4 regions of the Vibrio cyclitrophicus genome follow, and region 1 is predicted to be linked to each of the others. Evidence: predicted binding sites of a transcription regulator. Region 1 holds the regulator's gene; each other region holds the start of a gene.
The links. The regulator PurR, encoded in region 1, represses purine synthesis genes. The targets are predictions, from matches to a motif close to TNANGNAAACGTTTNCNTNA.
Positions count from the first base shown of each region.

Region 2: OCW38_RS04380 (NupC/NupG family nucleoside CNT transporter) is a predicted target of PurR. The motif match lies at 4,371-4,390, and genes of this name have one in related genera.
Region 3: OCW38_RS03365 (NCS2 family permease) is a predicted target of PurR. The motif match lies at 3,823-3,842, and genes of this name have one in related genera.
Region 4: pyrD (quinone-dependent dihydroorotate dehydrogenase) is a predicted target of PurR. The motif match lies at 4,520-4,539, and genes of this name have one in related genera.

Region 1 covers NZ_AP025480.1:1,158,946-1,167,001, reverse strand. Annotated here, with positions in the region: gene cmoM (tRNA uridine 5-oxyacetic acid(34) methyltransferase CmoM) at 1-52, opposite strand, end outside; gene elyC (envelope biogenesis factor ElyC) at 168-1,013, shown strand; gene torR (two-component system response regulator TorR) at 1,154-1,867, opposite strand; gene torD (molecular chaperone TorD) at 2,155-2,802, shown strand; gene purR (HTH-type transcriptional repressor PurR) at 3,119-4,123, shown strand; cyclic di-GMP riboswitch class I at 4,294-4,379, shown strand; gene OCW38_RS05350 (TfoX/Sxy family DNA transformation protein) at 4,507-5,097, shown strand; gene OCW38_RS05345 (TVP38/TMEM64 family protein) at 5,230-5,910, shown strand; gene OCW38_RS05340 (putative signal transducing protein) at 5,958-6,275, shown strand; gene OCW38_RS05335 (alpha/beta fold hydrolase) at 6,424-7,221, opposite strand; gene glgA (glycogen synthase GlgA) at 7,506-8,056, opposite strand, start outside.
Region 2 covers NZ_AP025480.1:923,130-931,185, reverse strand. Annotated here, with positions in the region: gene folD (bifunctional methylenetetrahydrofolate dehydrogenase/methenyltetrahydrofolate cyclohydrolase FolD) at 152-1,009, shown strand; gene OCW38_RS04385 (cation:proton antiporter) at 1,125-2,939, opposite strand; gene OCW38_RS04380 (NupC/NupG family nucleoside CNT transporter) at 3,125-4,324, opposite strand; gene OCW38_RS04375 (LysR family transcriptional regulator) at 4,530-5,450, opposite strand; gene OCW38_RS04370 (lytic murein transglycosylase) at 5,596-6,594, opposite strand; gene OCW38_RS04365 (YcgL domain-containing protein) at 6,625-6,915, opposite strand; gene minC (septum site-determining protein MinC) at 7,137-7,799, shown strand; gene minD (septum site-determining protein MinD) at 7,821-8,056, shown strand, end outside.
Region 3 covers NZ_AP025480.1:714,398-722,453, reverse strand. Annotated here, with positions in the region: gene proB (glutamate 5-kinase) at 1-10, opposite strand, end outside; gene crl (sigma factor-binding protein Crl) at 87-476, opposite strand; gene frsA (esterase FrsA) at 621-1,874, opposite strand; gene gpt (xanthine phosphoribosyltransferase) at 1,964-2,428, opposite strand; gene OCW38_RS03365 (NCS2 family permease) at 2,513-3,802, opposite strand; gene OCW38_RS03360 (aminoacyl-histidine dipeptidase) at 4,887-6,359, shown strand; gene OCW38_RS03355 (DUF3332 domain-containing protein) at 6,496-7,035, opposite strand; gene OCW38_RS03350 (succinylglutamate desuccinylase/aspartoacylase family protein) at 7,306-8,056, shown strand, end outside.
Region 4 covers NZ_AP025480.1:1,608,350-1,616,405, forward strand. Annotated here, with positions in the region: gene OCW38_RS06955 (NAD-glutamate dehydrogenase) at 1-4,359, shown strand, start outside; gene pyrD (quinone-dependent dihydroorotate dehydrogenase) at 4,667-5,677, shown strand; gene OCW38_RS06965 (cell division protein ZapC) at 5,882-6,430, shown strand; gene rlmKL (bifunctional 23S rRNA (guanine(2069)-N(7))-methyltransferase RlmK/23S rRNA (guanine(2445)-N(2))-methyltransferase RlmL) at 6,938-8,056, shown strand, end outside.

The sequences.
Region 1 (8,056 bases):
TATTTTTTGCAAATTTGTGGGCAATATCGTCGAAATTACGGTCTTCAGTCACGGCTACTTGAGTTATTATGTCCTATCGTGCCTGCTATTCTGTCACAGGAATTTCAGGAATAAAGAGGCGATGTCTCTTTTTACTACCAAGTGATGTTTTTTCGGACTATTCGGATATGTTTGAGCTGAAAAAAGTAGTGTCTTCATTATTGATGCCACTGCCAGCAATGTTAATTCTCGCTTTTCTGGGTTTAGCCCTAGTGATGTTTACTACCAAAAGGAAGACTGGTTGCCTAATTACCCTTTCAGCCCTCTGTGGTATTTTCCTCATCGCTTTCCAGCCAGTTTCTAGTCAACTTTTAATGCCAATGGAAAGGCAACACACCGCTTTTTTACCCGTCGATGACACCATCGATTACGTTATGGTTCTCGGCAGTGGTCACGTCGTAGACGACCAAATCCCACCTACATCTGAGCTTAGTCGCACAGGATTAATGCGTTTAAGTGAAGGCATTCGTATTTTACGCCTTTATCCTGGTGCCAAACTCATTTTGTCTGGCTATGGTGCGGGGACTGAAGTGAGTAATGCAAGAATGATGGCTAAAGTGGCTTTAGCGCTTGGGGTTTCAAAACCTGACATCATTTTGCTTGAAACAGCAAAAGACACGTGGGAAGAAGCCCGCCAAGCCGCCGCGTTTGTTAAAAATAAAAAGATGGTATTAGTTACATCGGCTAGCCATATGACTCGCGCCTTGAATGAATTCCATGCTGCGGGTATGAAACCATTAGCGGCACCAACCAACTACCTTGCACAAGAAGGCATTGTAGAGCCTTGGGATAAGTACATGCCTAAAGCGCTATACCTTGAGCAGACCGAACGTTATTGGCACGAAACCATGGGGTTAGTTTGGCAAAGCCTGCGCGATTGGCTAGACACGAGTAATGATAATGTTGAAGAGCCTATCGTTGTCCCTGAGCCTTCTATTTTAGAAGAAGATAATGGCGTCGTTTCTGCGGCCTAGTCTCAAATCGATATCTATTAATTTTCGGATGGTTAGCAATAACCAATAGTATGGCAAGAAATAAAAAGCCGAAACATCAATGATGTCTCGGCTTTTTTACGCTAGTTGTCTTTTTTTACTGATTAAAACGCCCGAAGGGTTTAGTCACCAGCGAACATGTAACCTTCACCGTGAACCGTCACAAAAATCTGTGGGTTCTTGGGATCAAACTCCATTTTTGCGCGCATACGACGAATTAACACATCGATAGTGCGATCATTAGGCGCATCCACTCGGTGGCTAATCATGTTCAAAATACGTTCGCGACTTAATACTTGGTTAGGGTAAGAAGAGAGTGCGACTAGCAACTCATACTCAGCCTTAGTCAGTTTAACCGGCTCACCATTTTTGCTTAGCGCTCGGCGAGGAATATCAAACGTCCACTCACCAAAACGAACAACAGACTCATCTTCTGCTTGTTCCACCACTCCCGTCGCTGTTCTACGAGCAGCAGCAATACGCCAAAGTAAGTTTTTAACTCGAACCAATAATTCGCGAAGTTCGAAGGGTTTAGTAACATAATCGTCTGCGCCCATTTCAAGGCCTACGATTTTGTCGATGCTATCCGTGCGTCCAGTAACTAAAATAATTCCAATGTCTGATTGACTGCGTAATTCGCGAGTTAGCATCAATCCATCTTCGCCTGGTAAGTTGATGTCCAGCATAATGAGATCAACGTTGTTTTCTTCCAACACGTTTCTCATCTGAGCGCCGCTCTCAGCTTCACTCACTGTGTAACCTTCGTTCTGGAAATATCCAACCAGTTTACTGCGGGTTACCACATCATCTTCTACGACCAATACGTGATAGCTCATCTACACCACTTTTCTTATTTAATAGTTTCAATGACTATTCTATTCATAACTAGTAACAATTCTAGTGGTACTGAAGATAAAAGCCAGAAACATGGATTTTTTTTGATACAAGACAATCTTAAACCTTGCTATTTATCGTCCATCGCAATTCAATATAGGCATTACTACGAACGAGTCACTTTGCGCTTAGCAAATAACCTTGTTATTCAGCCTTGGTGTGCTTGTACCCAAATGACTTAACGGCGCTGGGTATATAAACATCACAAGACTAAATCAGGATCTATGAAATGAAAGATACGAAAGCATTCAACGAGCAAAGAGCAGAAATTTACTGGTGGTTATCAAGCTTATTCGCCAAAGAGCTCACTCAAGAAGAACTCGATCACTACCACTCTGTTGAAATTCGTTCTTTCCTTTCTGGTTTAGGTTCGAATGAAGCTCTAAAGCCTTCGATTGATAAGCTTGTAGACGCATTGAACCGTCTACAAACACGTGAAGATGCCCAACTGGAACTGTCTGCTGACTTCTGCGACCTTTTCTTGAAGACAGACAAACATGGTGCTTTACCTTACGCTTCAATGTACATCGGCGAAACAGGTCTATTAAACGATAAGCCAGCTAAAGACATGGAAGACATCATGGCTAAGCACAACTTAATCGTGAACCAAGACTTAAAAGAACCTGCAGATCACATTGCTATCGAACTCGACTTCCTTGGCAATCTAATCATCCGTTCAAATGAAACTGAGCTTGAAGAAGAATTAGAGAAATCGTTCGTCATTCAACAGCAGTTTATCGATCAGCAACTACTTACTTGGTTGCCAAAGTTTAATGTGAAATGTCATGACGTTGACCAGTTTGGTTTCTACGCTTCGGTCTCGTCTTTGCTACTCGCATTTTGCAATTTAGACACTCAATATTTAGCTGGTGAATAAGTTCGCCCAACGACTAGGTAAATAAATTCAGTAGAATGTGACAATTCACCCGGATTTCTGGGTGAATTATATTGCGAGTAATTTCTAGTCAGTCTAAAATTGTGACCGCAAACGATAAAATATGAAACATTCACGAAATGCTAAGCTTATTTAAGTTCAAAGCATTTCGGTGTTAAGACAAGCCGCTCAATAGCGGTTTTTTGTTTTTTAGCACTTTAGTACCCAAAGAGCCCTACAAATTTAAGCTCTTAGTTAAGTAGCTTAACGGCTACTTTATTCCGTACTTTGGGAAAGTAGCTTCTAATAGGATAAAACCATGGCCACTATAAAAGATGTCGCTCGCTTAGCAGGCGTATCAACAACAACCGTTTCTCACGTAATCAACAAAACACGTTTTGTCGCAGAAGCGACTCAAGAAAAAGTAAACAAAGCCGTAGACGAACTAAACTATGCACCGAGTGCTGTTGCTCGTAGTTTGAAATGTAATACAACACGCACTATCGGCATGCTAGTAACTCAGTCAACCAACCTATTCTTCTCTGAGGTTATCGATGGCGTAGAGAGCTACTGCTACCGTCAAGGCTACACTTTGATTTTGTGTAACACAGGCGGTATTTATGAGAAGCAACGTGATTACATTCGAATGCTTGCAGAGAAGCGTGTAGATGGCATCTTGGTTATGTGTTCAGACCTAACTGAAGAACTAAGAGAAATGTTAGACCGTCACGCTGACATTCCTAAAGTAGTGATGGACTGGGGTCCTGAGAGCTCTCAAGCCGACAAGATCATTGATAACTCTGAAGAAGGTGGCTACCTAGCGACCAAGTACCTTATTGAACGCGGTCACTCTAAGATTGCTTGTTTAAGTGGCCACTTAGATAAAGCAGCCTGTGTTGAACGTATCGCAGGATACAAACGTGCATTTGACGAAGCTAATATTGCCACTGACGAACGCTTGATCATTGAAGGTAACTTTGAATGTGATACTGCTGTTATAGCAGCAGATAAGATTGTTGAGATGAAAGATCGCCCAACGGCAGTGTTCTGTTTCAACGACACCATGGCACTAGGTTTGATGAGTCGATTACAAGAAAAAGGAATTCGCATTCCTGAAGATATATCAGTTATTGGTTACGATAACATCGAACTCGCTGAATATTTCTCCCCACCATTGACCACGGTTCACCAACCGAAGCGTCGTGTTGGTAAAAATGCATTCGAAATTTTGTTAGAACGCATCAAAGATAAAGATCATGAAAAACGCGTTTTCGAAATGCACCCTGAAATTGTTGAGCGAAGTACAGTTAAAACGTTAAATTAATTGATAAATTCAGTTTATTCTAATCAAGCGCACCTTTAGGTGCGCTTTTTTTATCAACAACATTAATGAACCTGGTATCATAACAGCAAGATCATTAATTGAAGCAATATCACATTTTGAAATAACAAGTGTGAGCTTCATTCAACAAAAACTTTATTCTATTTAATCAGTCACGCACAGGGCAAACCACTCGAAAGAGTGAGACGCAAAGCTTCCGGCCTAAACCACTCGTTGGTATGGTAGCGGGGTTACCGATGGCAAAATGCAGTGGTTACTAATAATTTAGTAATTTACGGCTTATTGACAATTTAGTTGCAACATTTTGCTAATCTCTCGGACCTGCTTATTTGGTGGCGTAGTTCAAATACACCGAGATAAATAACATGGATAAACCGATACTAAAGGACTCAATGAAGTTATTTGAGTCCCTAGGAAAAATAAAATCACGTTCAATGTTTGGTGGCTTCGGTCTTTTTGCCGATGACACGATGTTTGCTCTGGTTGTAAATGACCAGTTGCATATACGAGCGGACAAATGCACAACAAAGCAATTTGAACAACAAGGGTTTCAACCTTACGTTTACAAAAAACGTGGCTTCCCTGTTGTTACTAAATATTTCGCTTTGCCTGAAGGCCTGTGGCAGGATCAAGAAAAAATCTTGCAGCTTGCGACTACGTCTTTGGGTTTTGCTAAAGATGAAAAAGCTGAACAGTCTTCTGCTGAACCAACTCGATTAAAAGACCTTCCTAACCTTCGACTTGCTACCGAGCGCATGTTGAAAAAGGCTGGGATAGATTCCGTAGAACGTTTATATGAATCTGGCTCTGTAAACGCGTTTAACGCCATCAAGGAATCTCACGCGTCCTCTGTCAGTATCGAGTTACTTTGGGCGCTAGAAGGTGCGATTAATGGTACACATTGGTCTGTTATACCGCAGCAGCGTCGCGAAGAGCTTATCAGTCGCGTAAATTAACATTGTCAGTTAAAACTACACATAACTAAGCCGCATTTATGCGGCTTTTTTTTATATCTGTTGAAAGTTAATCTAAGCTTTACCTGTCTATCTATACTATCGGTATGCATTGAAAATTTAGAGGAAGTATCAATGAGTAAGAAAATGATATTGGGTATTGTGTTGGTCATAACGATTGTCTTACTAGGCGTCAACTTTGGCCAATACCTCACACTTGAGAATGCCAAGGCTCAGCAAGCCGTTTTGAATGAATACATTGACAGTAATTTTATCGCCGCGGCTGCTATTTATTTCGCAGCTTACGTCATGATTACCGCTTTCTCGATTCCAGGAGCTGCTGTTGTGACCCTATTGGGTGCTGCGCTCTTTGGTTTTTGGAATAGTTTGTTATTGGTGTCATTCGCCAGTGCAATCGGTGCAACTATCGCCTTTTTGAGTAGCCGCTATTTGTTACGTGACTGGATTCAAACCAAATTCGGCGACAAATTGGCGACCATGAATAAAGGTGTCGAAAAAGACGGGGCATTTTACTTATTTTCTCTACGCCTGATCCCTGTATTCCCATTTTTCCTTATCAACCTGTTGATGGGTCTAACGCCGATGTCGGTAAGTCGTTACTACATTACGAGTCAAATTGGGATGTTGCCAGGTACAGCTGTTTTCTTAAATGCTGGTACTCAACTCGCAGAAATAGATTCACTTTCGGGTATCGTGTCTCCTTCAGTGCTGCTGTCATTTGCATTACTAGGTATATTCCCAATTATTGCTAAATGGTTGATGGGTAAGTTTCGCTCAACACCTGTAGCTGAATAATGGATATAGATTAGATAACACACATAGCCAAATAAGGTTCTATTTCAATGAAAATCTTTAGCGCATCGAACCCTACTGAAGCTCACATCATATGTGGATTGCTAGAAAGTGAGAATATTGCGTGTGAGGTCCGTGGTGAGGGTTTGTTTGGTTTGAAAGGGGAAATCCCTTTTACAGAAGATACTGACCCGTATGTTTGGCTGTATGAACCAGAACAAGCCAATAAGGCACGTGTTATTGTCAATGAATACCAAAAACAGCAAGATTCTATAATCTATGAAGAGTGGCGTTGCAGACAGTGTCATGAAGTCAATGAAGCCCAATTTGGCTCTTGTTGGCAGTGCGGTGCTGCTTCTCCTGAATAGCAGGTTTTGAAAGGTAAAGTGGCTCCAACGGCCTTATATAACAACTCGGTCAGATACCTCCTCCAAACAAAAACGGGAAGCTAAAATTAGCTTCCCGTTTTTGTTTCAATTCTATTCGAGCGTCTGTTCTGATAAAGAATCGAGATAATCACTGAATTTGCTTTTGAATAAACGCAATCGAACGTTGATTAAACTCTTCAGGATTTTCCACATTACATACGTGTCCACAATTCGGAATTTCTACTAGCTCGCTCGACTCATGTGCTTCCACCATTTCTTTTACAGGCTTAATAAACATGTAATCACGTTCGCCCATCAAATAAAGAGTCGGTATTGGTAATTCCCTATCTTTAAAATACTTCATCAAAGGGTTTACATCTGCCGTTAAGATAAACCAGCGCTTAAACTCTTTTTGGCACAGTTTTTTAGCTTCACGGATAAAAAGGTGACGAGACTCTTTTTGGCTTTTCTGCGGCATTACTACATACGCAAAAAGACTGTATAACCACATGTAAGGAATAATGTGTTTACTTAAGTTACCTAATTTGATTAAAACTTGAGAGCGAGTGTTTAGCTTAGTAACAGCGCCGCCTAATACCATTGAACGCACACGCCCTGCTGCTAACTCAGCGACGTTACGTACTATGATAGTACCTAAAGACATGCCAACAAAATGGGCAGAACGAATTTTTAGGTGATCTAAAACTTTGAGAATATCGAGCGTTACCGATTTGAAGGTGTAACGATTCGAAATCAGCCCTTTAAGTATATTGTCTGATTTACCGTGCCCTCTCAGATCGATGAGAAGTAAGTTGAAATGCTGTTTATACGCTTTGATCTGTTTGAACCAGATAGAGGAACTTCCTCCTGCGCCATGCACAAACACAACCCACTCGTCGCTCGTAGGGTGAGTAAATGTTTTATGGAATAATAAACTCTCAGACATACCTATCGCTTTAATTATTAAAATGGAGCTGTGCCTCATCACAAGGCAATGACTAAGGATATCACGCAATTAAGAACTTTAAGTGATAATAGTGTCAAACCTACCATTAGTCATGTGAATACCTACTCCCTCTTTTCTACCTGACTGACATGAGTTTGCAAGCTCTGTCTTCTCAAACGTGATGTAGACAGACCAACAAATAAAAAGGCACTCTGTGAAAAGAGCGCCTTCCGTTGTTTAGTGCTAATGGTGTACATCAGCTACATCAAGAGATTAAATTAACGTTAAAATGCAGTATGGTACATTGCTAGATACTCTTTAGCAGCGTCTTCCCAACTAAAATCTTGCTGCATAGCATAAAGCTGAACCCGTTTAATTTCAGACGGCGTTTGCGCATAAAGTAACAACGATCGATGTAACACTGCCAATAGTGCTTGTGGGGTTGGCTCTTCAAAAGCAAACCCAGTCGCGACCTCAGAATCCTCATCGTAATCATTCACGCTGTCTTTTAAACCTCCCACAGAACGAACAATCGGCAAAGTACCGTAAGCCATGCTGTAGATTTGGTTTAAACCACACGGTTCAAATTCCGAAGGCATCAAAAAGAAATCAGAACCCGCTTCAACCAAGTGTGCCAATTCGTTATTGTACGCTTCGACAAAAGAGAACTTGTCTGAATGAAGTGCTGATAACTCTTTAAGTTGACTCGCCAAAACCGGATCACCAGTACCGACAATCACAATCTGAAGGTCGTTTTTCAAGAACTGTTCGATGATCGGCAGTAAGTAATGGACACCTTTTTGATTCGTCAAACGGCAAACCATGCCATAAACAG
Region 2 (8,056 bases), 240 kb from region 1:
GATCTAAGTGAGTAAAAAAAGGGCAACAAACATATAAGTGTTGAAAATTAAACCAAAGCAATCGTTTGCTTGATGGTAATCAAAAAGATTTTCTGGAATAATGCGCCAAAAACATCAGCCACTAACTTGAATATCAATACTAAGGAAATTCATGACTGCTCAAAATATTGATGGAAAGCTAATTTCTCAAACGGTTCGCTCTGAAGTAGCGGCACGTGTAAAAGCTCGTACAGAAGCTGGACTACGCGCTCCGGGCCTAGCGGTTGTTTTAGTGGGTGAAGACCCAGCTTCTCAGGTTTACGTAGGAAGTAAGCGTAAAGCGTGTGAAGAAGTTGGCTTCGTTTCTAAATCTTACGATTTGCCAGCCACAGCGACAGAAAATGAACTACTAACATTGGTAGACCAACTGAACGAAGATCCGGAAATTGACGGTATTCTAGTTCAACTACCTTTGCCTGCTGGTATTGATACTACTCACGTTCTTGAGCGCATCACACCAGAAAAAGACGTTGATGGCTTCCACCCATACAACGTAGGTCGTTTGGCTCAACGTATGCCTAAGTTACGCTCTTGTACGCCTAAAGGCATCATAACGCTGCTTGACCGTTACAACATCGACTTACGTGGAAAACACGCGGTTGTGGTTGGCGCATCAAACATCGTAGGTCGCCCAATGACGCTAGAGCTTCTTCTAGCAGGTTGTACGACAACAACATGTCACCGCTTCACCAAAGACCTTGAAGGTCATGTACGTCAAGCCGATGTTGTGGTGGTTGCCGTTGGTAAGCCTAACTTCATTCCTGGTGCTTGGATTAAGAAAGGTGCTGTTGTGGTCGATGTTGGTATCAACCGTTTGGAATCTGGCAAGCTCGTTGGCGACGTTGAATACGATGTGGCTAAAGAGAGCGCAAGCTTCATCACACCAGTACCGGGTGGTGTAGGTCCAATGACAGTAGCGAGCCTAATCGAGAATACAATGATCGCTTGTGAACAATTTCACTCAAAGTAACTCGCAGCGACAGTATGAATAAAATGAAAAAGCCGCAACGTGAAGAACGTTGCGGCTTTTTCTATGCTTTTCACTTTTGATACTAAGCTACTCACTTTTAATATAGAGCGACTCGCTACTTATCTGGAATATCGGTTTTTTCTGTCTGTTCAGAAGGTGGTAGTAAGCTAACGATCTCGCAATCGGTGGATGCTAGTTTTTCCAGGTCAGAACCTTGTGTCACTAAGCGGAAATCACCGTCGGTAATCACCCCAAGAGGAATCGCTTTAGGGTACAGAGCCTTAAACTCGTTGAGATCAAATGCTTCTGTTAAGCCTGTGCTCTTAATTTGGCTGCCTTGAGCCATTAGTGAATTCAATTTGGAATACGTCACCCCTTCAGAAAACAGACTTCTATTTCCATCGCGGTTCACTTGATGCCTTTCATGTTTATTCTCTGAGGATTCAAGCTCAAAGACTTTATTCTCTCCAAACTCGTCTTGATAGTGCATGCTAACTAACGGGTTGGTTTGACGATACGGCGATACAATCATCGCACGCCCTATTCCATCCAAATCAAGATTATTTTCAGCGTGGCTCGAAGCTGGATTACCAAAATAGACATTCAAGTTATCCATGCGCGCCAAGCGAATGCTTTCCCAGTTGGTATCGGCAAGCACACTGTTAATGTTATGTGTCGCCAGTACTTTGGCAAACTGCCGTGTAAAGTGAGTCGCACCAAAGAATACAACCCCTTGTGCCTTCTCCTGGGTCACACCTAACTTCCTTGCCCACCAACTGGCAGTGAGACTCTGAATCACAACCGTACCGATGATGACCAAAAACACCATTGGCACCAACAGGTCTGCGCCTTCGATTAATTGCTTTTCTTGAAGCTTGATTGCAAACAGAGAAGAAACTGCGGCAGCGACGATCCCGCGAGGCGCCATCCAACTCAAAAACCATTTATCTGCCGAGCTGAGATCCGTGCCGATCCCGCTGATCCACACACTCAGAGGACGAGCCACCAGCATAACGACCGCTAATAAGCCAATCCCCCCCCAACCTATCGAGAGGAAAGTCCCTGAATCAAGTCGACTCGCCAGTAAGATAAACAGTGCTGAGATAAGTAACACAGTTAAGGTTTCTTTGAACTCAATAATATCTTCGAGATCCAACCCTTTCACGTTAGCAAGCCAGATACCCATAATGGTCACGGTTAATAGACCAGACTCTTCACTCAGGTCATTAGAAAAAGAGAACGCCGCCAACATCAACGTCAGGACAGCCACGTTACGTAGATAATGCGGAAACCAGTGCCCTTGTAACATCTTAGCAATCAGGTGACCGCCAATACTGCCTAACCCCAAACCAATCGCTAGAGTCAGCCCCAAAGCTGAAAGTACATGCCCAGTAGGATCGGCAGAAGAGACAATGTATTCATAAACAAGAACAGCAAATAGAGCGCCGATAGGATCAATAATAATCCCCTCCCAACGCAAGATACTGCCTAAAGAGGATTTGGGCTGAATACTACGTAGCATAGGTACAATTACCGTAGGGCCAGTGACAACCACCAATGCCCCAAACAGTGCCGCTAACGGCCAACTGAAATCGACAAAATAATAAGCCCCCATCACGATGCACGCCCATGTAATCAACATGCCGAAACTCACTAAGTGAGTCACCATCCGGCCATGGCCTCTGATTTCTTTGAAATTCAGAGTTAATGCACCTTCAAACAGAATGATAGCAACACCTAACGAAATCAGCGGAAATAGAACATCACCGAAAATAACATCGGGATTAAGGATAGTTAAACCGGGACCTAGCAACAGGCCAACGATAAGAAGAGGGAGAATCGCGGGAAGATGCAAACGCCAGCCAAGTAGCTGACAAGCTAAAGACAAAAGTCCAATTAACGCCAAAGAAGAAGTAATCGACAAATCCATTTGTGCCCCTAAAAATTTGTACCACACCCTGTGATACAAACTTATTTGCTGAAACAAGAAAGCCTACGTGATTAAACTATAGGCTCTCTTTTTCGTGCTAACCGAATATTATTGCGATTAATCAGTCACTTTACTATAGGGGGAAATAAAATGACTGACTCATCCATTCGGTACTTATCATCTAGCTACAGAGAAAGTACCACACCAGCAATCGCTGCACTCATTAAGTTAGCAAGCACACCCGCACAAATCGCTTTAAAACCGTATTGTGAGATGAAAGAACGACGCTCTGGAACTAAACTGCCCAAACCACCGATCAGAATCGCCATGGTAGAAATGTTAGCAAAACCACATAAAGCAAAAGTCACGATCGCTTGTGAGTGTTCGCTCAATGCATCTTTTACGTCCATTAGCTGAATGAAAGCCACGAACTCGTTCACGACAATCTTGTTACCGATCAGTGAACCTGCAACCACAGCCTCTGACCATAGCACACCAATCAGCCATGCAACAGGAGCGAACACATAACCTAGGATAAGTTCGAAGCTTAGATTTACGCCAAACCAGTCACCAGCCATGCCCAGTAAGCCATTTAGCATTGCAATCACACTGATAAAGGCAAGTAGTGTTGCGCCCACTGCAACAGCAATGCGAAGTCCAGACATAGCCCCATCTGCCATTGCCTCAACGACGTTTGTTGCTCGTGGAATTTCAACGTCAGGCTCAATATTTTCTTGAGCCTCATCTGCGTTACCTGGTACCAAAATCTTGGCCATCAATAGACCAGCAGGCGCTGACATAAATGCCGCAGCGATCAGGTAGTTCAAATCAACACCAAGCGATGCATAGCCAACTAACGTGCCACCAGCTACTGAAGCCAAACCACATACCATCACCGCAAACAGCTGTGAGTCTGTCATGTGTTTTAGATAAGGTTTGACCACCAATGGTGCTTCGATCATGCCAACAAAGATGTTTGCCGTCGCAGACAGTGACTCCGCGCGGCCTGTACCTAGGAACTTTTGCAAAGCGCCGCCGATGAGGTTGATCACCTTTGGCATAAAGCCGATGTGGTACAAACCTGAAATCAATGCAGAGAAAAAGATAATGATGCCCAAAACATTAATCGCAAAAACGAATCCATTATTGGTAAGGCCACCAAAAAGGAAGTTTATCCCTTCTTGACCATAATTGATTAAGCTAGACACCGCGCCTGTGGCTGCATTCAATACTTCTTTGCCCATTGGAACATACAGTACCAATAGCGCGAATGTAACTTGCAGTAAGAAAGCTAGAGAAACCGTTCTCAGCGGGATATTTTTTCTGTCCGTAGATAGTAACCAAGCGGCAACTAAAATAGTGATAATTCCAAGTAGGGAAGCCATGTGCGTCAACCTAAAAGTTGTAGGTAGGAAAGGCGACGCATTGTATAGAGGAAATCGTTTGCGGCAAGGTGCGATTGTTAACGTGATGTTGGGGTAATCAATTCGGAGCAATGGAATTAATTAAATCATTGAATTTTAATAAATAACTTTGATTAAAAAGCATACTTTTTCCATATGGAAATTATATTTATAGATTTAGAAAAAGTTAGCGATGTAATTCAACGCAGGTTTTAAGGTTTTCATCCCAATAGGTCGGTGATCCGATATGGTCTTTAATAAATTCAATCACCGCGGAAAGCTTCTTCGGCATATTCTTGCGGCTAGGGTATACGGCATAGAAAGGCATCAACTGGCTCGCTCGCCATTCCGGTAAAACTTGGATGAGCTTGCCCGTTCTAAACTCTTCCTTCACTAAATATGTGGCTAGATAAGCTACGCCCCACCCTGAAACTGCCGCATCCCGTACTGCTTCAGCCAAATCCACAGAATAATCACCCGCTACTTTAACGCTAAGGTTCTCTTGCCCGTTATCAAACGCCCAAGATGTGTAGTCTCGCTCTCGGCTACGATAGATAAGGCAGTTATGCTCAATAAGGTCAGAAGGCACGTGTGGGGTCCCTGATTTAATCAGATAATCCGGTGATGCGGCCACCACAAACTGGCTGTCAGCCAAACGCTGCGCAATGTAACCTTCGGGTAGATCTTCATTATTGGTGATCCAGAGATCCAGACGCTCTTCAATCATATCCACTTTGTAATCGAACAAGTGGACCTCGATTCTCAACTGAGGATAAAGTTGTCTGAGCTGATCAATCGCAGGAATGATATGCAGTGTGCCAAATGACTGTGACAAGCCGACTCTCAATATTCCAGAAATATCATCTCGTTGGCTGTCCATATCCATTTGAGCCGCTTTGACAGTATTGAACAATTGCTCGCAGTGCTGATAGAACAGCTCCCCAGCTTCGGTCAGCGTCAGGCTACGTGTGGTTCTTTGCACCAACTTGATGCCAATCGAGTCTTCAAGCAAAGCAACCTGCTTACTTATATGGGATACCGATACATTCAAGCTCTTTGCTGCACTTGTAAAACCTTCGTGCTTGATCAGCGCATGGAATATCACCATCTGCGCAGCTCTATCTGTTAGCACAAGACCACCTTCTTAAATCTCTGAAATATAAAATCGGATAAAACAAAAAGGACTCCGAAGAGTCCTTTAGTTCGTTCGGCCTATACTAGGCTAAATGCTATTCAAGGCGACCTTAGGTCGATTAATCAAACTTAATTCTGTCTGCTAGGTGGCTAACTGCCAACGCAAAGTAGTAAGAACGATTCCACTTCATTAGAACATTGTAGTTGTTGTAAATGAGGTACGAACGACCAGTTTCATCATCAGGCATAATCAGCCAAGCTTTGATGTCTTCGTCTAGCTTAGGTAGCGCGCGACCATCGAAACGCGTAATACCAAGTTCAGACCACTCTTCTAGATATTTCGCTTTGTCCTCATCACGACCTTGCATCTCTATTGATACCGTTGATGGCACGTGAACCTGACGACCCCAGGTATATTGCTCATCCCAACCTGATTGGCTGAGGTAATTGGCCGCAGAAGCAAATACGTCCTCTTCAGTACCCCAAATATCTTTCTTACCGTCACCACTACCATCAGCAGCGTAAGCTAAGAATGAGCTTGGCATAAACTGCGGTTGCCCCATCGCGCCAGCCCATGAGCCTTTCATCTCTTTTGGTGCAATATGGCCTTGATCAAGAATCTTCAACGCCGCCATTGCTTCTTTACGGAAGAAAGCTTCTCTGCGTCCTTCATAAGCCATGGTCGTCAATGCATCGATAACGCTGTAATTCCCCGTGAACTTACCAAAATTACTCTCTACGCCCCATAACGCGACAATGAACCTTGGTTGAACGCCATACTCATCGCCAATACGCTTTAACGCTTGGTAATGCTCTTTATAAAGCGCTCGCGCCTGCTTCACTTTCCAATCTGGCACTGCTCTTGGAATGTACTCATCCAGAGTCAGTTTTTTCTCAGGCTGATTTTTGTCGGCTTTCACGGCTCTTGGTTTAAACGTCACACCATCAAAGGCTTCTTCAATGATCGCTTCGGAAATGCCTTCTTCACGGCCTTGTTGCTTTAGTTTTTCTACATATTGCTCAAAGCTCAACTCTTCAGCTTGTACTGAGCTAATGGCCAAGCTATTACCCAATAATAACGCCGACACTGCCAATATGGTTTTTGAAAATTTACTCAACGATCACTCCTCCCTGAATTGAGGTGGCTATCACTCTTCGTCTTGAACTTTTTGTTGCGATTTACGCTCTTTATGAAGCTCAAGCTCATTAACCGGTGGTGGCGGAACCTGCAAAAAGAAACCATCGGTATTCAGTGACTCTCTCACTTTATCGATGTTCACTTGAGCCAGTTTACGGCCATCCATTTTAATTACCATTACAAAACTAGGTTTACCAAACATTTGCATCAATGCGTCAGGAACTTGTGAGAAATCATCCTTCTTAGGGATATAAAGGTATGTTCCTTCTTTCTTTGAACTTTTATATATAGAACACAGCATGACAAACCTTTTTTAATTGTTTATGACTACAAAACTCTCACTTGCGAGATCAATAGTTTATGTTGGGGAAATATTGAGAACAAAACGTTCATTTGACAACAAGATTACTTGCTGTGCTTGGTTTGGGAATATAACATGATAAACCTAGTTTCAGGCAATGCCCTTTATTTTATTGATAAAGAAATTGTACCCATTCGCTATTGAGGTCCTGTAGTTTTTCGATGTCTAGTAACCCAGATCTAAAAGGTAGCAGTTTTACGCTATCTGTATTGCACTTATCCGATGATCAAGTCGAAAATGCAGTGTCTTTTCTTCAAGAGAAGGTAGACCAAGCACCTACGTTTTTCGCTGCTGCGCCCGTTGTTATCAACATCAGTAAAGTCGCAGGCGATATCGACTTTATTCGACTGAAAAGCGGTATCTCTCAAGCGGGCATGATCCCGGTTGGCGTGGCTGGCTGTTCTGATAAGCGTATGCAAAACCTAGCGAAAGAAGCTGGCTTTGCTGTTATGACAGCAAGCAAGTCTCCCTCTCAAGCTCCGGCGAAAATGGCTCCGATAAAAGTGGTGAGAACACCGATTCGTTCAGGCCAACAGGTGTATGCAAAAGATGGCGATCTATTAATCCTAAGCCATGTAAGCGCCGGAGCAGAAGTGATAGCCGATGGCAGCATCCATATTCATGGCACTTTACGAGGCCGTGCTATTGCAGGTGCAAGTGGTCAAACTGAAGCAAAAATAATTTGTAATGATTTACAAGCCGAGCTGGTTTCCATTGCTGGAAATTACTGGCTCAGCGATCAAATTGATAGCGAGTACTGGCAGAAGAAAACCATGTTCAGTATGGCAAACGATGTATTAAACGTTGATGTCCTCGCAATATAAGAGAAATAAAAGGAAAACAGAATGGCACGCATTATCGTTGTAACGTCAGGTAAAGGCGGGGTAGGCAAAACGACCTCCAGTGCAGCTATAGCCTCGGGTTTGGCTTTAAAAGGAAAGAAAACCGCAGTTATCGACTTTGATATCGGTCTGCGTAACCTAGATTTAATCATGGGTTGTGAGCGTCGTGTTGTTTACGACTTCGTTAACGTTATCAATGGTGAAGCGACGCTGAACCAAGCGATGATCAAAGACAAGCG
Region 3 (8,056 bases), 440 kb from region 1:
GTTTTAGCAATCAACAGGGGAATTCACAAGCAGAAAAGGTGCGAAATCGCACCTTTTTACTTTATAGAGAAGAGTAACCTTTAAAATCAGACGAATTCGACAGACTCTTCGTCGAATTGAACGCTGATTTCAAACTTATTTTGAAGTTCGTCAACCAGCTTTTGGTGGAAAGCTTCTTGAGTGCGAGACACTTCAGCTACCGCCTTCTTCGGCAATGGTAAGCAATCCCAATTGCCATCGATGTTGTACTTGCCGATGTTGTATTTCGCCGAATATCCCTCTTCCGACTTATCCAACTCTAACCACCAACCCCAAAACTCACGTTCTTCTGGTGATTTTTTATCGTTCACACACACAGATAAACAATCAAAAATATAATGACCTTCTTCTGATTGTGGTTCTCTTAAGTAAGGCCCAATCGCCTTTAAAACATTCAACAAACGATAATGCGTAGGTTGTTGTGTCACTTCTGACATATTGAATCTCCATTTTCAATGTTAAGAATGACGTTACTCAGACTGCAATACGTAGAAAGTACGCAATTGGATTTTATAAATTACCTCTGAGTATCAGGTACTTAGTTTGTACACTTTTCATGCTTAACTAATTTAGGAGAAATGTCATCTAAATAATTCATCCTCAAGCCATTTTATCGCCAATTCGAGGGATTGCTCATAACCCTGTGTAATTGATTTAGCTTTGATTTTCTTCGCTTTGCCGTAATCACTGTAAATAGCAACCAGTTGATTATCCATTGGTGGTGAAACAGGGTCTCCTTCTAAGGCTAGTGCCAAGATAGGAACGCTGGTTTTACTGTTCGACAGCAAGCCTTGTACCTTGAGTGACCAAGCCATCAGTTGCCCAGAAAGACTATTGATATCTACCGCACCTTTACCCAGACGCGAAGCTAACACATCTAAATGCATTTTAGGCATCTGTTTCAATTTGTCTGCATGAACAAAGATATCGTGAATTGGCGCGCCTAAAGAGATACACGCTTTGAGCTTATGTTGCTCTAGGAAAGATAATCTCACCATCGCATTGCCACCAAAACGGAAGCCAAACAAGCCGACCTTGTGGTGATCGACCCATGGGATGCTAGGCAGTTCATTGAGCACAGCTTGGTGAAGGCAAGACGAGTCTTCAGTTAAAGGCCAATGCGCACTGTGCCCTATCGACGGCATATCGACCGTCAACATAGCAATGTTTTTAGGGGCTAGGTAATCTCTAAACAAGCGCCACATATCGGTTTGCAAACTGTCTAGTCCAGCGCTCACAATCACAACAGGCTGAGGTTTATCTGTTTTGGTGAGATGCAAGTTCGCCTTAATTTTCTTATTCTGATACGGCACTTCAAGTTGCTTAACGATCAGCTTGGTATGCTTGATGGCTTCAGAATAAGCCGCGTTCGCCAGCACTTGAGCCTGAGCTGCCAAATTGTCGTTCTTGAGATGTGGGTAACCCGCTATGCTAAAACATAACGATGCTGAAAACAGCTCTTCAGCCATCTCTTCACCGTTCTTTTCATTAGAGCGATTTTGATGCTGCATACCAAGCTTAGTCCACTCGTATGCCCAGTTACCGCTGCGATAACCCATGACGGTATCTAACCACTCGTCCGTCGTGCGAGAATTATCTGACGACGCAATTCGAGCTAACACCGCTTCTTGCTCTATTGGGTTAACGCCTTGCCATACCCACTGAAGACGCCTTAAATTTCGATACCATGATGAATTTTGCTGTTTACGCTTCTCATCCAATAGCTCTTCTGAGCTTGGCATGTAGCGCGTCAGCATTGAGGTTTCTTTAGCCTGCTTATGCTTTACAAACAAGGTTTCCGAAAGGTTCGAGCTCGTTTCTTCTGATTCAGACATAGGGACACTTAATAAGAAATGGTTGTCACTAATAATATAAAAAAAAATGACCCTATAAAGGGTCATTTCTCAAAAAACTAAGTTTACGCTTATTTTGACTTGCGATTTACTGGCTCAACGAAGCTTAAGCTAGTATCCCAAGGCTGCTCAATCCAAGTGTCTTGAGCGATATCAACGATGTACTCATCTAGTAAATGTGCGCCAGATGGTTTTGCACAAACTGCGATTAGTTTCGCTTTCGGGTACATTTCGCGAAGTTTACGTGCAGTGTCACCACTATCAACAAGGTCTTCAACGATAAGGAAGCCTTCGCCGTCACCCTCAGGTGCTTTAACTACCGTCATATCACGTTGGTGATCGTGGTCGTAGCTAGAAATACAAATCGTATCTACGTGACGAATACCTAGCTCACGGGCCAAGATTGCACCAGGAACTAAGCCACCACGGCTTACTGCCCAGATGCCTTTCCACTGTTCTGCTGGCATTTGCTTTTCTGCTAGTTGGCGGCAGTAAGTCTGCATGTTGTCCCAAGTGATAACGAATTTGTTGCTCATAGTATAAAACCTAATAATTTTGTCATGTTATTAGAGGCTATGCGAAACATAGCCTCTTCAACGATTAAGCAGAAATCTAGACGATTAAGCGAAAATATATTTAAGAATAAAGATAGCCGACATTACCCACACTGCAGGTGAAACATCACGACCTTTACCACTTAGCAGCTTAATTGCAGCGTAAGCGATGAAACCTAGTGAGATACCCTCAGCAATAGAGTACGTCAGCGGCATTAGCAAACATGTTACCACGACTGGTGCAGCTTCCGTAAGATCACGCCAATCAATGCCAACTAGACCAGACATCATTAGAATTGCTACATAAAACAGTGCACCAGATGTTGCGTAAGCCGGGATCATGCCTGCAAGCGGCGAGAAGAAAAGAGCCAGTAAGAATAAGATACCAACAACAACTGCTGTTAGGCCGGTACGCCCCCCCTCAGCAACACCAGCAACACTTTCTACGTAAGAGGTTGTGTTTGATGTACCTAATAATGCACCGATAGACGTTGCTGTAGAGTCAGCGAGTAGTGCTTTATTCAAGCGTGGTAGTTTGCCGTCTTCTTTAATTAGGTTTGCTTTTGTTGCAACACCAACCAAAGTACCGGCAGTATCGAATAAATCGACAAACAAGAATGCAAATACCACTGAAATCATACCGATTTCGAATACAGCAGAGAAATCAAGCTGCATGAATGTAGGTGCTAGGCTTGGCGGTGTAGACATGATACCGCCATATTGAACGTCGCCAATTGCGATACCAATCGCTGTGATTGCTAAAATAGCAATCATTACTGCGCCTTTAACACCACGATGAACGAGAGCAATAGTAAGGAAAAAACCCAGTGCGCCTAGAATAGGAGCAACCGCGGTAATATCGCCCAGTGAAACCTTAGTTGCTGGGTTAGAAACCACGATGCCAGCATTGCTAAGTGCAATGAACGCTAAGAAAAGGCCGATACCTGCAGAGATACCAACACGCAGAGACATAGGGATCGAGTTAATAATCCATTCACGAATCTTAAAGATACTTAAGAAAATGAAGATTACGCCTGATACGAAAACTGCTGCCAGAGCAACTTGCCACGTATAACCCATACCCATTACAACAGCGTAGGTAAAGAATGCGTTCAACCCCATGCCTGGAGCTTGAGCAATTGGGTAGTTAGCAACAAAGCCCATAATGAAACAGCCAATAGCAGCCGCTAAACAGGTTGCTACAAATACAGCGCCATGGTCCATCCCAGCGTCAGCTAGAATCATTGGGTTTACAAAAATGATGTAAGCCATTGTTAGGAAGGTTGTTAGACCTGCGATGATTTCAGTGCGCACATTGGTGCCATTTTCACTGAGTTTGAATAGCTTTTCGAACATTATCGAATCCTATAAGGGTAAAAAGTAAACGGTTGCGTAATCGATTGGCTGTGGATTATAAAGTTATCAAATAACAAATTCCAGATAGAATTAAGGCTCTAATTAATATTTATCCGAATGGCGTATGAAACAAAGCGATTAAAAACATAAACTGCATAATTAAATAATCATTAAAAACAAAGATTTAAAACAAAACAAAACAAAAAAAAACAACAATTATACTTGATTACTTTTTCGACCATCGATTATTTTCATTGAGAATCTAGCCATCAAATTCTCAAATGAAACCCACAAGAGTTGTGTATTTTTCAACAGGATTCGTAATAAGGCGTGAATTGATCGTTTGGCGTTTAAAAAATAACCGCAACGAATGACAGAGAAATAATGAATGAAAGTGGTTGGGAACAAGATAGGCGATAAAGTAGCAGGCAAAAAAAACGCCACTCAAAAATGAGTGGCGGTAGAATCAGTCAACCAAAGGGTTGTAAAAGAATTCCAATATATAGGGGTGAACAAACTGTTCAAGTTACAAGCAGCTGGTATTAGTAACCAAAGCTTGTTGGGTATGCAAAGTTGCTAGTGTAAACAGAGCTGTTAAGCCAGAACATTGCAGATGGTAAACCTTTCATAACTATCACCTTAATAAATCAATAAAAACGAATTTGATTTCTCGGTTCCCTGGAGGCGATAAAACGGACTCATCCTTTGAGCATTTACTCTTCACTTAAGAAGTTGGTTATTAATATACCTCAAAGAAAAAAGATTACAAGCTTTTCCTGCTTCACATCACACTTTTAGCTACTTATGGTTATTTTACAAACTAAATCTCGTAATTAAATTACACAACAGAACTAAATAAACGTTTGCCTGAATTAATTATAAGCATCAAGACACTTACTTATGATCAAATGAACAATCTAGCTTTCAAAATTTGAGGAGTCTGGGGCTTAGAAGCGCTACTCGTCAAAACGCGCAAGTGGTATGCTGTTGCCATCAAAACAGACCCATATTTTAGATTTTTGTTCTAACTTTCCATCCATCCAAATCCTAAATATATGGTTATCAAATAAAAAAGGAGTCATCCGTGTCTGAATTCCATTCTGAGATCAGTAAATTGTCCCCTGCCCCTATTTGGCAGTTTTTCGATAAGATTTGTTCAATCCCACACCCTTCAAAGCACGAAGAAGAGCTTGCTCAATACATTATTGCTTGGGCAACAGAGCAAGGCCTAGATGTGCGTCGCGATCCAACGGGCAACGTATTCATCAAGAAGCCAGCGACACAGGGCATGGAAAACAAGAAAGGTGTCGTGCTACAAGCTCACATCGATATGGTTCCACAAAAGAACGAAGACACAGTTCATGACTTCGCTAAAGACCCAATCCAACCGTACATTGATGGTGAATGGGTTACTGCAAAAGGCACAACACTTGGTGCCGACAATGGTATGGGCATGGCTTCTTGTTTGGCCGTTCTTGCTTCAAACGAAATCCAACACGGCCCTATCGAAGTTCTACTAACCGTAGATGAAGAAGCGGGTATGACTGGTGCTTTCGGTCTTGAAGCGGGTTGGTTAGAAGGCGATATCCTTCTTAATACCGATTCAGAGCAAGAAGGCGAAGTGTACATGGGTTGTGCTGGCGGTATCGACGGTGCAATGACTTTCGACATCACTCGTGATGCAGTCCCTGATAATTTCGTTACACGTAAGCTAACGCTAAAAGGCCTTAAAGGCGGTCACTCTGGTTGTGATATTCACACGGGTCGTGCAAATGCAAACAAATTACTTGCTCGTTTCCTAGCGGGTCACGCAAAAGATCTAGACCTTCGTATCATAGAGTTCAAAGGTGGTAGCCTTCGTAACGCTATCCCTCGTGAAGGCTTCGTAACGGTTGCAGTACCGGCTGAAAACCAAGAGAAACTGGCTTCGCTATACAACTACTACACTGAGCTTCTATCTACAGAGCTGGGTAAAATCGAAGACAGCATCGTAACATTCAACGAAGAAGTAACCGTTGAAATGGGTACTCTTACTCAAGCAGAACAAGCTCGCTTTATCGCGGCACTTAACGCATGTCCAAACGGCGTGATTCGTATGAGTGACGAGATTGAAGGTGTTGTTGAAACGTCTCTAAACGTAGGTGTTATCACAACAGAAGAGAACTCAATCACAGTGCTTTGCCTGATCCGTTCTTTGATCGATTCAGGTCGTAGCCAAGTAGAAAGCATGCTGCACTCTGTTGCTGAGTTAGCAGGCGCTAACATCTCGTTCTCTGGTGCTTACCCAGGTTGGAAACCAGACGCAGATTCAGAAATTATGCATATCTTCCGCGACATGTACGAAGGTATCTACGGTCACAAGCCAAACATCATGGTTATCCATGCAGGTCTTGAGTGTGGTCTATTCAAAGAACCTTACCCGAATATGGATATGGTTTCTTTCGGCCCAACAATCAAGTTCCCACACTCTCCTGATGAGAAAGTGAAGATCGACACAGTTGAGCTATTCTGGAACCAAATGGTTGCACTGCTTGAAGCAATCCCAGAAAAAGCATAATTCGATAATATATATACTCAATAGATGCTGCTTACAGTAAGCACCGTTTATTCAAAACAAAATAAAACAGGTACTCAATGAGTACCTGTTTCTGTATCTAATCTTTGTAATCGACTATTTGTGACTAAACAAGCAATTAAGCGCGTGTAGCCGCGTAGCTCTCTAGCTCATCAATTGAAGTTTGTGCCACAACTTCACCATCGATGAAGTACGTCACCATCTCGCCATCGCGAACACCGATTAATGTAGCACGCTCACCAGATTGGTATGTAATATCCATTTGGATAGTGTTTTCATCGATCTGCTGCATTTGACCTTTTTCGATCATATCAGCACTTGTGATAGGACCTACCGGCGCTTCCGTTAGAGACGGATCCAGTTGATGGTTAATATCAAGGTAAGTATCCATCTTAGTATCAAAGATATGCGGGGTACCAGTTAGAGGGTTACTACCCGTCCAGAACTCTAGCGAGTTGAACACTAAGTAATCGGCAGCAATAGTTAGACCGTAAGCTGGTGCTAACAATAAGTTTAAACCACCACGAGCATAACGGTTATCAACAGCTTTAAGGTTGAATTTCATTAAGTACCCCGTCACTGCGTTGCTACCAACGCAGCCAGATAAAGCAACTGATACCACCGCCAGAGCTACGACTTTTGAAATTGTTTTCTTCATTTTTATCTCGATATTTGAATTTGGCCACCAAAAATGGCGATGGATAATAGCAGCCATCACATTCTGAATTATCAGATTAAAATCAATAAATTGTCAGAAAAATCACAAATTGAAACACCCAAAATTATCGCAAATTAAAAATTGAAACCAATAACCAACCCCCTCCATAAAAAAGTTTTGTCGTCACAGTAAAGCGATTGATTCGTACTAAAAATCAACGATTGCTACATTCCGTGTTAACGAATTATCACTATGTTGAGAACAACCTAAATGGCAAGACTAAAACCTAATCAACCATTCGAATTACTTGGTTATACTGTTCAGCCAGGACAACGAAAAGAGATTGAACTACAGGCAGCTCAGCTTTACACGCACTCTCCACTTTCGATCCCGATTGAGATCATCCACGGTCGCCAAGCTGGCCCAACACTAATGGTAAACGCTGCTATTCACGGTGATGAGCTAAACGGTGTTGAGATTGCACGACAGTTAACTAACGCAATAGAACCTAATAAACTGAAAGGTACATTAATTGTTGTGCCGATCGTAAACGTATTTGGCTTCATTCATAAATCTCGTTACTTACCAGACCGTCGCGACCTAAACCGTTGCTTCCCAGGTAGTGAGAAAGGCTCATTGACATCACGCATCGCTTACACCTTCTTCGAAAACGTAGCGAAGCACTGTGATTACATTTTGGATCTACATACAGGTGCTATTCACCGTACTAACCTGCCACAGATTCGTGCAAACCTATCAAATCCAGAAACATTACGAATTGCGAAAGCGTTCGCAACGCCAGTAATCATTGATTCACCTTTGCGTGATGGTTCACTGCGTAGCGAAGCTGAAAAACTGGGCATCCCGGTACTGACTTATGAAGGTGGTGAAGCGCTGCGTTTTGATCCTTTAGCGATTCGTGCAGGCTATCTAGGCGTTCATCAAGTGATGAAAGAAATAGGCATGTTGCGCCCTAACCGTAAGAAGTTGCCAGAGCCAGTATTGAGCAAATCCACCAGCT
Region 4 (8,056 bases), 450 kb from region 1:
AAAGCTGAAATGACAGCGCTCAAAACGGAACTGCTGGATATTTTTACCGACACTGGGCTTGTTGTTAACGATTGGCTGAAAATGGTAGAAAGACTTGGAGAAGTTACTAACCAAGTTGAAGAGCAGAAAGATACCATTCCTGTCGACAGCCAGCGCTTTGATGAAACATTGGCATTTCTTCGTTGGTTAGGTGAGCACAACTTTACGTTTATGGGCTACAAGGAATATGACCTTGTTTCTGTGAATGGCGACACAGAATTGCAACCGACTAAAGAGCAAGGCCTTGGTTTGTTCGCAAATTCAGATCGCGTTCGCAATGTTAAGCTGTCTGAATTTTCTGACTCGGCACGTCTAGAAGCGAAAAAACCTTATGTACTTATCGTAACTAAAGGTAACACGGCTTCTCGCATTCATCGCCCAGCTTACAATGACTACATTGGCATTAAGAAATTCGACAAGAACGGTAAGGTCATTGGCGAGCACCGCTTTACAGGCCTTTACACTTCAGCCGTTTATAACCAAACCGTTGAAAGTATTCCTCTAGTTCGTGAAAAAGTAGAGCGTATCTTAGACGCGAGTGGTTACCGTGAGGGTTCATATTCTTACAAAGCACTACACAACATTCTTGAAAACTACCCACGAGATGAATTGCTTCAAGCTCGAGAAGAAGAGCTACTAGAAGTGGGCACTGGTGTCGTACAAATGCAAGATCGTGATCTTCTGCGCTTGTTTGTTCGCAAAGACCCGTTTGGCCGTTTCTTTAGTTGTATGGTTTACGTAACAAAAGATCGTTACAACACTGAGCTTCGCCGTCAAACACAACGCATCTTGAAGCAGTACTTTGGTTGTGAGCAGGAAGTGGAATTCACAACATACTTCTCTGAAAGCCCACTGGCGAGAACGCATTATATTGTTCGTGTTGATAACAACAACATGGATGTGGACGTGAAAACAATTGAGCAAAATTTAATGGAAGTATCGTCTACATGGGATGACCGTCTCTCTGAATCAATCATTGCAAACTTTGGTGAAAGCAAAGGCCTTCCATTGTCGAAAGAGTATATGCGTGCATTCCCACGTTCGTACAAAGAGGACATGATGCCAGGCTCAGCTGTTGCTGACATCGAACGTTTAGAAGCGTTAAGTGTAGACAACAAACTGGGTATGCTTTTCTACCGTCCTCAAGAAGAAGCGGCGGATTCAAAAGCTGTTCGTTTGAAGTTGTTCTATCACAGTGATGAGCCAATCCACCTTTCAGATGTAATGCCAATGCTTGAAAATTTTGGCCTGCGCGTTATCGGTGAATCTCCATATGAAGTCCGTAAAACCAATGGTGTGACATATTGGATCTTGGATTTCTCAATGCTGCATAAGAGTGACAAGACAATTGATCTTCGTGAAGCTCGTGATCTTTTCCAACAAGCGTTTGCGGCAATTTGGGCGGGCGAGTTAGACAGCGATGGTTTCAACCGCTTGGTGCTAGGCGCGGGTCTTTCTGGTCGTGAAATTTCAATTTTACGTGCTTATGCACGCTACATGCGCCAAGTTGGCTTCCCATTCAGTCAACAATATATTGAAGACACACTGTCTCATTACCCAGATTTAGCAAAAGGTCTAGTCAGTTTATTTGGCAAGCGTTTTGATCCTAAACTCAAGGGTAGCGCGAAGGGCCAACAAGATCTTATCAAGAAGATCACTGAGCAGTTGGATCACGTAGAAAGCTTGGATGATGATCGTATCATTCGTCGCTACATGGAAATGATCACTGCCACGCTGCGTACTAACTACTACCAAGTAGATGAAAATAAGCAATCTAAGCCTTGGTTGGCTCTGAAAATGAGACCAAGTGAGATTCCAGATATCCCGGCACCGGTTCCTGTATTTGAGATTTTCGTTTACGCACCGGACATTGAAGGTGTGCATCTACGTGGCGGCAAAGTTGCGCGTGGTGGTTTACGTTGGTCAGACCGTCAAGAGGATTTCCGTACGGAGATTCTAGGCCTAGTTAAAGCACAGCAAGTTAAGAATACGGTGATTGTGCCCGTTGGTGCAAAAGGTGGTTTCGTTTGTAAGCGTCAGCATATGATGTCTGGCCGTGATGAAATCTTCGCTGAAGGTCAACGTTGTTATAAGCGCTTCATCCGTGCATTACTCGACGTATCAGACAACATCATCGAGGGTGAGGTTATCCCACCTAAGAGCGTCGTTCGTCATGATGAAGACGACCCATATTTAGTTGTTGCTGCGGATAAAGGTACCGCGACATTCTCAGATCTGGCTAACTCAGTTGCTGCAGAGTACAACTTCTGGCTAGGAGACGCGTTTGCATCGGGTGGTTCTAATGGTTATGACCATAAAGCCATGGGGATTACAGCAAAAGGTGGTTGGGAATCGGTTAAGCGTCACTTCCGTGAGATGGGTATTAACTGTCAAACCACAGACTTCACTGCGATAGGTGTTGGTGATATGGCTGGTGACGTGTTTGGTAACGGCATGCTGTTATCTAAGCACATCCGTTTACAAGCTGCGTTTAACCACATGCACATCTTCATTGATCCTAACCCAGAATCAGCGTCAAGCTGGGTAGAGCGTGATCGTCTATTTAATCTACCTCGCTCAAGCTGGGAAGATTATAATAAAGACCTGATTTCTCAAGGTGGTGGCATCTTCTCTCGCCGAGCGAAGTCTATCTCTCTGACACCTGAAATACAGAAAATGCTGGGCACGAAGAAAGCATCAATGGCACCAAATGACTTGATCAAAGCGATCCTGTCTATGAACGTTGATCTACTTTGGAACGGTGGTATTGGTACTTATGTTAAGTCTTCAAGCGAGACTCATACTGATGTAGGTGACCGTGCAAATGACGTTCTACGTATCGATGGTCGCGACCTAAAGGCCAAGGTTGTTGGCGAAGGTGGGAACTTGGGTATGACTCAATTGGGTCGTATTGAATACGCTCTAACGGGCGGTCGAGTTAATACTGACTTCGTTGATAACGTTGGTGGTGTAGACTGCTCGGATAACGAAGTTAACATTAAGATCTTCTTGAATGGTTTGGTGTCTAATGGTGATCTAACCGTCAAACAACGTAACCAAGTTCTTGAGTCTATGGAAGACGAAGTAGGCGAAATCGTACTAGACGACGCATACTGCCAAGCCGAATCTATTTCGGTTACTGAGCACCAAGGTGTTGGCTTAGTCAAAGAGCAAATCCGCTTTATTCACACAATGGAAAAAGCAGGGTACTTGGATCGTGGTTTGGAATATATCCCAGATGACGAAACATTGCTTGAGCGCGAAAAGCAGGGTCAAGGCCTAACAAGACCAGAGCTTTCTGTACTTGTTGCTTACGGTAAAATGGTACTTAAAGAAGATCTTGTGAGTGATGATATTGCGAATGATGAGTTCCATGCTCGACAGTTGATGCAATACTTTCCAACTGCGTTACGTCGTAACTACTCTCAGCATATGGATAACCATCCATTGCGTGCAGAAATCATTGCGACTGCACTCGCTAACCAAATGGTTAACGAAATGGGATGCAATTTTGTGACTCGCTTGCAAGAAGAGACGGGCGCAAATATTGTAGATATCGCTAATGCTTACGCAGCATCTCGCGAAATCTACGGTTTAGGTCAGGTGCTTAAGAGTATTCGTGAACTCGATAACATCTCAAGCTCTGAAGCTCAATACGAGTTGCTTTATCATGTACGCCGTACTCTTCGTCGACTCGCTCGTTGGTTGCTAAGAAATCGTACAGGTAAGCAATCGGTGAATGCATTGATTGAGTTATACCAAGGTGATGTAGTTACGATAACTGAGAATCTGGATGAAAATCTTGTGGCTTTAGAAGTAGAAGAGCATCAAGCAATGGCTCAAGTGTGGATTGACCAGGGCGTGAATGCAGAACTGGCTAATTCAGTCGCACGTTTGTCTAGCTTATACTCAGCGCTGGATATATCCACAGTAGCTCGTGAAACCGGTAAAACAGTACAACAAGCGTCTAAGCTTTACTTCAACCTTGGCGACCGTTTGTCATTGCACTGGTTCTTGAAGCAAATCAATGGCCAAGCTGTAGACAACAATTGGCAAGCACTGGCGCGTGCAGCATTCAGAGAAGATCTGGATTGGCAACAACGTCAGTTAACTGGCCAAGTACTCAACTGTGGTTGTGCTTCGGACATCGATGTGATTAAAGCGCTTGATGATTGGATGGAAAATAACTCTGTTTCTCTACATCGCTGGGAAAGTATCTTGAACGAATTCAAAGTAGGTTCGGTTCACGAGTTTGCTAAGTTCTCAGTGGCATTGCGTGAATTGATGCTGTTAAATCTTAATTGTATGTCTAAAGATTAGCGATTAGATAAAGACAATAATACAAAGGCAGGCCATAAGGTCTGCCTTTTTTGTTTGGAAAAGTCGAACTACTCATTTGATTGAGTGATTATGCTTAGGTTAAGGGGAACAAAGTGAAGTAGTAGGGTGAAGGATACTCAAACTCAGCGAGTGTTTATAGAAACGGTATCGTTTGCTTAATAAAGAACCTCATTCGCTAACAAACTCGATTATCTTACCCCTACAGACAGTAATAGATTGAATAGTTGAGTAAATAAGTAAATAATATCGCCCCGTTTACACGGGGCTTTTTTCTATCGGAGGCACAATGCTTTACCGTCTAGCCAGAACTGGCTTTTTCCAACTTGATGCCGAAAAGGCACATGATCTTGCAATTCAAAATTTCAAACGCTTCACAGGCACACCTATTGATCTTTTGTATCGCCAACAGTTACCTCACCGACCTGTAGAATGCATGGGTCTTACTTTTAAAAACCCAGTTGGCCTTGCTGCTGGCCTAGATAAAAACGGCGAATGTATTGATGCATTTGGTGCAATGGGTTTTGGTTTCGTTGAAGTCGGGACTGTTACTCCTCGTCCACAAGCGGGTAACGACAAACCTCGTTTATTCCGTCTTGTTGAGGCTGAAGGTATCATCAACCGCATGGGCTTCAATAACCTAGGCGTCGACAATCTGATTGAGAACGTTAAGAAGTCAAACTACGACGGTATCTTAGGTATCAATATCGGCAAGAACAAAGACACACCAATTGAAAAGGGCGCAGAAGATTACCTGATTTGTATGGAGAAGGTATATCAATACGCGGGTTACATTGCTGTGAATATCTCTTCACCAAATACTCCTGGACTTCGTTCTCTGCAATACGGTGAAGCTCTAGACGATCTGTTGTCTGAACTTAAAGCGAAACAATCTGAACTGGAGGAGAAGCATGGCAAGTATGTTCCTCTTGCTCTTAAGATTGCTCCGGATCTAAGCGACGACGAGATTAAACAAATTTGTGAATCATTGGTCAAAAATGAGATTGATGGTGTGATCGCAACCAACACGACGTTGGATCGTTCAATTGTTGAAGGCATGAAGCATTGCGATGAAGCGGGTGGCCTTAGTGGGCGTCCAGTTCAATCTCGTAGTACAGAAGTGGTTCGTAAACTTCACGAAGAACTTGGTGACAAACTGCCGATCATTGGGGTAGGTGGCATTGACTCTTATGTCGCAGCAAAAGAGAAAATGATGGCAGGTGCTAAACTTGTCCAAGTTTATTCTGGCTTTATCTATAAAGGCCCAGGTCTTGTAGGCGATATTGTCAAAAATCTATAGTTCGTAAAATCGATCGTAGTCAAAGGCTATAATCCGGTATCGTCTTACTAAAAGAGACACTGTAACTCAATGAGTTGTAGAGAAAAGCGATAAGAAAGAGGAATTTATTTCCTCTTTTTTTTTGCCTATTGCTCAGTAAAATTACTGTAATTGAAGGTAATTTTGCGTTTTACCTAATGGAATGGTTCAACAGTGTGAGACGAAATGATGCTTAAACCTAGCGATACATGGAATTGGTATTACGATGAGCAGCAATGTTCATTAATGCTAAGCCTCGGAGAGGATATGATTTTCAAAACGAATCTGGTCCGCAATAAGCTGGTGGACTGCGCGTTTAGAGATAATGAATTCACCGTTGATGACGCATCCTCATACCAAACCTTCAAAGAACAAATTTCTGGCTTAGAACTGTCTGAGCCTCGTCAAGCTGAACTTGCACTTTATTGTGTGGCAGCAAAGCGCTTCCACAAGCCTGTGCAGCCTAAGAGTTGGTTTTTCGACTCACAAGGTACAGGCCATGAACACCCTCAAGAAGGGGACATAGTACAAATGAGTAACGAGCATAGCTTAGGTTACTTCATCGTACTAGAAGTGGGAGAGTGTGCGAGCCTATGTGCTTTTGTAGACCTAGAAGAGTTCTTACTTACCCCTTCAAAAGGACTTCGATTTGGTGACTCTATTAAGGTGATGCATGACAGAATGGTAAACGCGAACGCTATTCTTCATCACGGCCACATAGCGATGGTCGGTTAAGCTCCAATCTAGAGCATTATTTCTAGCACATATTACAGCGCACAATTCACAAAACCTTCCTCAGAATCGGCTTAATAGCCGATTTTTTTGTGCCTAAAAAACCTCATTCTGATAAATACATCACCTGTTATCCATTTAAATAGTGAACACTCGACTATTTTTTCGCCTTAATTCCTGCCTGTTTTTATCACCAAAAGTGTAAATAACTCGAATTTATTCCTTGTTTATTGTCATTTGTAGCTAACTTTCACTCATAAATTTAATCTGGTATATACCAATTTTGATGTGAATATAAATTCAAATCACCACTTTGGGCGATGTTAGGTCACAAATCATGTTGGTTTAGTAAGTCTTATGTCCTAAGGGAATGTGGGTAAGCGATCGCTTCGACACTGTGCACTTGCTAGCCAGTTAGTCGAAAGATTCAATGAAAAGACGAGTTTAGTGTGATGCTCTGGTAATAAATTCAGGTATAATCGAGCTCATTTTTATCAATAAAAGAACACTATGAATCAATATCTAGCGGTTACCTCAAATGGCCTTGAGAATTTATTAGTTGAAGAACTAACCCAACTAGGGATTACAAACGCAAAACCTGTTCAAGCAGGTGTTAAATTCAAAGCCACCAATGAGCAAATTTATCGTTGTTGTTTGTGGAGCCGTTTGGCTTCTCGATTTGTACGTGTCCTTTCTGAATTCACTTGTATGGACGACATGGATTTGTACCTATCAACCACAGCGGTTAACTGGGTAAATCAATTCCATAGCTCTAAGCGTTTTGTTGTTGACTTCAATGGTACGAACAACGAAATCCGTAATAGCCAATACGGTGCGATGAAAGTAAAAGATGCCGTTGTTGATTGCTTTGAGAAGAAGTCTTTACCTCGTCCTTCTATTAGCAAAGAGAACCCAGACATTCGTATCCACGTTCGTTTACACCGTGATAAAGCGATTCTTGGTGTTGATATGGTAGGTAGCGGTCTTCACCAACGTGGTTACCGTCCTGAATCAGGTCGAGCACCACTACGTGAAACTCTTGCTGCCGCGATTCTTCTTCGTAGTGGTTGGGACGCAACTAAGCCTTTCCTAGATCCAATGTGTGGTTCAGGTACGTTAGTGATTGAAGCGGCGATGATGGCTGCAAACATGGCTCCAGGTGTTAAACGTCAGAAGTGGTGTTTTGAATCACTAGAAGATTTCGAACCAGAGCTATGGGCTGAAGTGAAAGCTGAAGCGAACGTTCAAGGTCGTCGTGGTGTTAAGAAAGTGGAATGTAAGTTCTATGGCTACGACAATGATGAACGTATGATCAAAACTGCGCGTGACAATGCTCGTCGTGCCGGTGTTGAAGAGTTGATTGAATTCGAAGTAGGCGATGCTGCAAAGCTTAAGCGTCCTACAGAGTTTACTGATGGTGTGATTGTTTCTAACCCGCCTTACGGTGAACGTCTTGGTACCGAGCCGGGTCTTATTGCTCTTTACACAGCATTCGGCGCGCAGCTTAAAGCTGAATTTGGTGGTTGTAACGCGTCTATCTTTTCTAGTTCAGACGAACTACTTAGCTGTTTACGCATGCGTGCAGAAAAACAGTTCAAATTGAACAACGGTGCGTTACCGTGTCACCAA